DNA from 2 places in the Streptomyces sp. NPDC107522 genome. Region 2 is predicted to be linked to the other one. Evidence: riboswitches for the same ligand, from Rfam matches in the RefSeq annotation. Region 2 holds a riboswitch; the other holds the start of a gene.
What was found. Region 2 has a riboswitch for cyclic di-AMP ahead of ACZ7L6_RS23960 (LysM peptidoglycan-binding domain-containing protein). Riboswitches for the same ligand answer to the same signal wherever they lie in the genome.
Positions count from the first base shown of each region.

Region 1 (3,395 bases), on a different contig from region 2:
GGGCCCGACCGCCGAGGAGATGGAGCGCGCCCAGGCCCAGCTGGAGCGCGAGTGGCTGGACCGGCTCGGCACGGTCGCGGGCCGCGCCGACGAACTGTGCCGGTACGCCGTCCTGTTCGGCGACCCGCAGCTCGCGTTCACGGCCGTGCAGCGCGTCCTCGACGTCACCGCCGATGAGGTCAAGGCCGTCGCCAAGGCCCGCCTGCGCCCCGACAACCGCGCGGTGCTCGTGTACGAGCCGGTCGCCGGCGAGGCCGACGACCTGGAAGCCGCCGCCGAGGACGCCGCAACCGCCGAGACCACCGACGAGAACGAGGAGTCGGCGCAGTGACCGAGCTCGCCAGCATGGAGTTCCACCCGCAGCCCCAGGCCGGCGAGGCCCGGCCCTGGGCGTTCCCGGCGCCCGAGCGCGGCAAGCTGGACAACGGCCTGACGGTCCTGCGCTGCCACCGCCCCGGCCAGCAGGTCGTCGCCGTCGAGGTGCTCCTGGACACGCCCCTGGACGCCGAGCCGAAGGGCCTCGACGGCATCGCCACGATCATGGCGCGCGCCCTGTCCGAGGGCACCGACAAGCACACCGCCGAGGAGTTCGCCGCCGAGCTCGAGCGCTGCGGCGCCACCCTCGACGCCTACGCCGACCACCCCGGCGTGCGCGTCAGCCTCGAGGTGCCGGTCTCCCGTCTGCCGAAGGCGCTCGACCTGCTCGCCGACGCCCTCAGGGCGCCCGCGTTCGCCGACGCCGAGGTCGAGCGCCTGGTGCGCAACCGGCTCGACGAGATCCCGCATGAGATGGCGAACCCCTCGCGCCGCGCCGCCAAAGAGCTCTCGAAGGAGCTGTTCCCGGCGACCTCGCGCATGTCCCGCCCGCGCCAGGGCACCGAGGACACGGTCGCGGGCATCGACTCCGCGGGCGTACGCGCCTTCTACGAGCGGCACGTCCGCCCCGCCACCTCCACCGTCGTGGTCGTCGGCGACCTCACGGGCGTCGACCTCGACGCCCTGCTCGGCGACACCCTCGGCGCCTGGACCGGCCGTGCGGCCGAGCCTCGCCCCGTCCCGCCGGTGACCGCCGACGACACCGGCCGTGTCGTCATCGTGGACCGTCCCGGCGCCGTCCAGACGCAGCTGCTGATCGGCCGCGTCGGCCCCGACCGGCACGACCGCGTGTGGCCCGCGCAGGTGCTCGGCACGTACTGCCTCGGTGGCACCCTCACCTCCCGGCTGGACAAGGTCCTGCGCGAGGAGAAGGGCTACACCTACGGCGTGCGCGCGTTCGGACAGGTCCTGCGTTCCGCCCCGGACGGCACCGGCGCGGCGATGCTCGCCATCAGCGGCTCCGTCGACACCCCGAACACCGGTCCCGCGCTGCAGGACCTGTGGACGGTGCTGCGCGGCGTCGCCGCCGAGGGGCTCACCGACGCCGAGCGGGACTTCGCCGTGCAGAACCTCGTCGGGGTGGCGCCGCTGAAGTACGAGACCGCCGCCTCCGTGGCGAACACGCTGGCCGACCAGGTCGAGCAGCACCTGCCCGACGACTACCAGGCGACGCTGTACCAGCAGCTCGCCGCGACCGGCACCGTCGAGGCCACCGCCGCGGCCGTGAGCGCGTTCCCAGTGGACCGTCTGGTGACGATCCTCGTCGGCGACGCGGCCGAGATCCGGGAGCCCGTGGAGGCGCTCGGCATCGGCGAAGTCACCGTCGTGGCAGCCGAGTAGAGGACACGCAAGCGCCGCACAGCGGCACGCGCGCGTAGGGCCCTGGTGACGGAAGAGTCACCAGGGCCCCCTTATGCCCGAATTGAGGGAGAGGTTGCCTGTATTGCCTGTGGGATGCGCTACAAAAGCCGTGATCCGTTTGGGGATTGAAAGATGCCCCGTTTAGCGTCTTCCGGGCTGTCCGTCAGGCAGTGCGCCGCGCCCGCGGCACCGGACAGCCATCGCCGAGTCCCCGTACGGCGCGAGCCAGGGGAGCCGGGGACCCACCCGTAGTCCCTGGGGTGAATCGGACGCCCGCGCGCCAGCGAGGGGGCCCGTAGGAGACCTTCCTGCTCCGAACCCGTCAGCTAACCCGGTAGGCGAGAGGGAAGGAAAGGATCAGCCACTTCATGGCGTTCAGCTGCGCCACCGGGAAGTCCACCGAGAAGAAGCGTCCCACTGGGAAGCACCGCCGGCCCGGCCGGTTCGAGCGCACCACGGCCCGCGCGGCCGGCGTCGCCGCGCTCACCGCCACCGGCGTCATAGGCACCCTGGCCGCCCCGGCGCTCGCCGCCGAACCGGCCGCGGAGCAGACGGGCCTCATCCCCGTCATCACCGTCGACAACTCGATCGCCGACCAGATCGACGCCCAGGCCGCCGCACAGGAGCAGGCCGCCAAGGAGGCCGCGGCCCTCAAGAAGGCCGCCGAGGAGGCCGCGCGCAAGAAGGCGGCCGAGAAGGCCAAGAAGGAGCGCGAGGCCAAGGAGCGCGCCGCCCGCGAGGCCGAGCGCAAGCGCCTGCTGTCCTACGTCGCCCCGATCGCCGGCTCGTACATCTCCACCGGCTACAAGGCCGGCGGCGCCGTCTGGTCCTCCGGCAGCCACACCGGCGTCGACTTCCACGCCGCCAGCGGCACCTCCGTCCACGCGGTCGGAGCCGGCACCGTCGTGGAGGCCGGCTGGGGCGGGGCGTACGGCAACCAGGTCGTGATCAAGATGAACGACGGCACGTACACCCAGTACGGCCACCTGTCGTCCATCGGCGTCTCGGTCGGGCAGACCGTGACGCCCGGCCAGCAGATCGGCCTGTCCGGCGCCACCGGCAACGTCACCGGGCCGCACCTGCACTTCGAGGCCCGCACGACGGCGGAGTACGGCTCCGACATCGACCCCGCCGCCTACCTCCGCTCGCACGGCGTGAACGTCTGACGCCTCACTCGGCGTCTCACCGAAGCCACGCCGCACGAAGCACCCGCAGTCCCGAAGCCCCGCCTCGCGACGCACCGCAACCGCGAAGCTCCCGGCTCACGCTGCACCGCAACCCCGAAGCCCCCGGCTCCCCGAGCCGGGGCTTTCGGCGTTTCTGAGACGATCCGCTGTCCAAAAAATATCCCTGGATTCCGACCCGCCGTCGGAAATTCCGGCCGGTTGCCATAGAGTCACTCAACACACGTCATTCGTCGACGTTTCACGGGGATTAAAGCGGAGGTCGGTCATGCGTATTCCGGCGCACTCGGTATGCACGGCGATCCGGGACGACATCGTCGCCGGTGTCTACGAGCGCGGCAGCCGGCTCACCGAGGAACTCCTCGCACGCCGCTACGGCGTCTCCCGCGTCCCCGTGCGGGAGGCCCTGCGCACCCTGGAGGCGGAGGGCTTCGTGGTGACCCGGCGGCACGCGGGCGCGTGCGTCGCCGAACC
Region 1 covers NZ_JBVKAU010000009.1:124,642-128,036, forward strand. The annotation lists gene ACZ7L6_RS27390 (M16 family metallopeptidase) at 1-331, shown strand, start outside; gene ACZ7L6_RS27395 (M16 family metallopeptidase) at 328-1,716, shown strand; cyclic di-AMP (ydaO/yuaA leader) riboswitch at 1,929-2,093, shown strand; gene ACZ7L6_RS27400 (M23 family metallopeptidase) at 2,106-2,903, shown strand; gene ACZ7L6_RS27405 (GntR family transcriptional regulator) at 3,190-3,395, shown strand, end outside.
Region 1: linked by a shared signal. The riboswitch ahead of ACZ7L6_RS27400 (M23 family metallopeptidase) and the one ahead of ACZ7L6_RS23960 (LysM peptidoglycan-binding domain-containing protein) in region 2 are both predicted to bind cyclic di-AMP.

Region 2 (3,395 bases):
CAGCGCGACGTCCTCCGCCAGCCCCAGCCGCTCGGCCCGCTCCCGCAACCGCAGCACCGGCAGCGTCGGAATCCCCTCCCGGAGATCCGTCCCCGGCGTCTTCCCGGACTCATGGGAGTCACTCGCGATGTCCAGCACGTCATCCGCCAGCTGGAAGGCGACCCCCAGCCGCTCCCCGTACTGGGTCAGCACATCGACCACCGTCTCGTCGGCGCCCGACATCATCGCCCCGAACCGGCACGACACCGCCACCAGCGACCCGGTCTTCCCGCTCAGCACATCCAGGTAGTGCTCCACAGGATCCCGCCCGTCCTGCGGCCCCGCCGTCTCCAGGATCTGCCCGGTGACCAGCCGCTCGAACGCCTCGGCCTGCACCCGCACCGCCTCGGGCCCGAGGTCGGCGAGGATGTGCGAGGCCCGCGCGAACAGGAAATCCCCGGTCAGAACGGCGACCGAGTTCCCCCAGCGGGTGTTCGCGCTCTCGACGCCCCGCCGAACCGCCGCCTCGTCCATCACGTCGTCGTGGTACAGCGTCGCCAGATGGGTCAGCTCGACCACCACCGCCGACGGCACGACCCCCGGCGCGTACGGGTCCCCGAACTGGGCGGTGAGCATCACCAGCAAGGGCCGGAACCGCTTTCCACCCGCTCGCACCAGATGCTGGGCGGCCTCGGTGATGAAGGGGACCTCACTCTTGGTGGCTTCGAGCAATCCCTCCTCGACAGCCGCCAATCCGGCCTGGACATCGGCTTCCAGAGCCTGGTCCCGCACGCTCAGCCCGAACGGCCCGACGACGGTCACGAGGGGTCTCCTGTCTGCTGGTGTCTACTGGCGGTTACACGGTTTGTCGATAGGTCGCTGCCATCACTCAAGTCAGCGTATCCGGTCACGTTTCGATCACCGATGCCGCCCACCCGTCCACCACGGGCGGTATCGGATCACGACCGGTATGTTTTTGATCACCTGATAAGGCCGGACATCCATCGACTTATAGGGATGTACCCGCCTGTGCCCCGATCCCTCGTCGTCATCCAGCCAGACAGGGGCCCTCCACCCCGCGACGCCCACACCTCCCCCGACCGGCCCAGAGGCGCGCTCGCCCCGCATCCTCATGCCACACCCCACGGACGCGACCTCCTCGAGCGACATGGGCAAGCCATCCCCGGAGCCATCGCCTCCACCCCGCCCTCAGGGCACCCCCTCACCCCCTCCGGGCGGCATCCAGGCACACCGACGCCACCCCTCTCAGGCCACAGCCCTCACGCCCGAGCCGCTCAAGGCGATCGCCACGGTCGACACGACCGGCACAGCCGGCGCCACGGACGATCACCAAGACAACGACGCGCACTCCACGGGAGGTTCCGCCTTCGCGGTCGATATGCACAACCGAGGCCCTTCAGCCCCGAAGTGGGCGAGCACGCCGGGGCGTTGGAGCACCCGAAGGCACCCCCGCGCGGTCTTCACCCTGAAACCGGCGGGAGCTCCCCGGAACTTCCGGGCGAGGCGATCCACGATGAGGACGAAGAGGCCCTTTTCCATCGGACACGGGATAAACGGACTTCACGGACAGCCAGTTAAAGGCGAGTTGGACCCATTGCCCGATTTGCCGCTCTTGTGGATGCCAGTGAGTTGAGTCACGCGGCCGCGCTCAAGCACCCAGACCGGCACGCCCCATACCTCCTTGCCTCAAGCGCAAGTTGAGGCTTGGCAACCGCAAAGGATCAAGCACCCCATACACACCAGACCATGGTCAACCGGCACGACAGGCGACCATGGCACTTGTTCCGGGCATGTGCTCTCGCATACGTTCCCGCTCAGTCGGGCGGACGCCGAATCCTGCCGCCGCCCGAGTCATCCATCGACGCACTCACACACGCACGGCAGGAGCGGGGGACCCAGGTAAGTCGCCGAACCGGCCGCCTTGATGGCGTACCGGAGCGGCTCGGGGTGAAGTCGCGCTGCCGCAGGGCGGCGCGGCCGGGCATCTCCCGCCCGAACCCGACAGCTCACCTCGCAGGCGTCGGAGAGGAACAGCGCCATGGCCCGAGGCAAGCACCGCCGCCCCCGCACCAACCCGCTCACCCGACACGTCGTCGCCGCCGGAACCGGCACCGCCGCTCTCGCCCTCCCGCTCCTCAGCGCGACCACCGCGAGCGCCGCGGAGCCCGCCGCCCAGGCCCCCACGCCGACGAAGGTCGGGTCGGTCACGTACACCACGAAGAAGGGCGACTCGCTCTACGGGATCGCGGACCGGTACGACGCGCAGGGCGGCTGGCGGCAGCTCTACAAGGACAACCGCAAGGCCATCGGCGACAACCCCCGGCTGATCCACCCGGGCGTCGACCTGAAGGTCCGGGCGACGAAGAAGGCGAGCACGACGGCCGGCAAGGCGTCCGCGCCCGCCAAGAAGTCCTCCGTGGCCCGCGCCACCCAGTCTTCCGTCAAGACGTTCCCGAACAACCTCGACGGCTGGATCCGCAACGCGCTGGACATCATGGAGCAGAACGGAATTCCCGGGTCGTACGACGGCATTTACCGCAACGTCATGCGTGAGTCGTCCGGCAACCCCACGGCCATCAACAACTGGGACTCCAACGCCGCCGCGGGCACCCCGTCGAAGGGCCTCCTGCAGGTCATCGACCCGACCTTCGCCACGTACCACGTGCCGGGGACGGTGTACGACCCCTTCGACCCCGTCGCGAACATCGTGGCCGCGTGCAACTACGCGGCCGCGCGCTACGGCTCGATCGACAACGTGAACGGCCCCTACTAGGCCAGGAACAGGTCAACAGCCCCACTAGGCAGCGAACCAGCCCTACTGGGCAAAGGTTCCCTACCGGGCGAAATCGGCCATACTGCCCGTGAAGAGTCTTTCGAGGACGACGGCGATGCCGTCGTCCTCGTTCGACAGGGTGATCTCGTCGGCGACCGCCTGGAGTTCGGGGTGGGCGTTGGCCATGGCGACGCCACGCGCGGCCCAGTCGAACATGGGGATGTCGTTGGGCATGTCACCGAAGGCGATGGTCTCGTGCGGACCGAGGCCGAGATGCTCGGCGGCAAGCGCGAGACCGGTCGCCTTGGTGATGCCGCATGGCTGGAGTTCGACGGTCCCGGGCCCCGACATGGTGACGGTGGCCAGGGAGCCGACCACCGAGCGCGCCGTCGCCGCCAACTCGTCGTCCGACAGGCTGGGATGACGCAGCAACACCTTGCTGATCGGCTCGCACCACAGATCGTCGCGGCGCTGGACACGTACGGCGGGCAGGGTGGGGTGGGGCATCAGGTACCCGGGTTCGATGAGCGTGAGCCCGTCGACGCCGTCCTGGTCGACGGCCGCGTACACCTGCCCCACCTCGGCCTCGATCTTGCCGAGCGCGGTCTCCGCCAACTCCCGG
Region 2 covers NZ_JBVKAU010000007.1:159,003-162,397, reverse strand. The annotation lists gene ACZ7L6_RS23965 (polyprenyl synthetase family protein) at 1-801, opposite strand, end outside; cyclic di-AMP (ydaO/yuaA leader) riboswitch at 1,850-2,033, shown strand; gene ACZ7L6_RS23960 (LysM peptidoglycan-binding domain-containing protein) at 2,039-2,773, shown strand; gene ACZ7L6_RS23955 (HAD family hydrolase) at 2,834-3,395, opposite strand, start outside.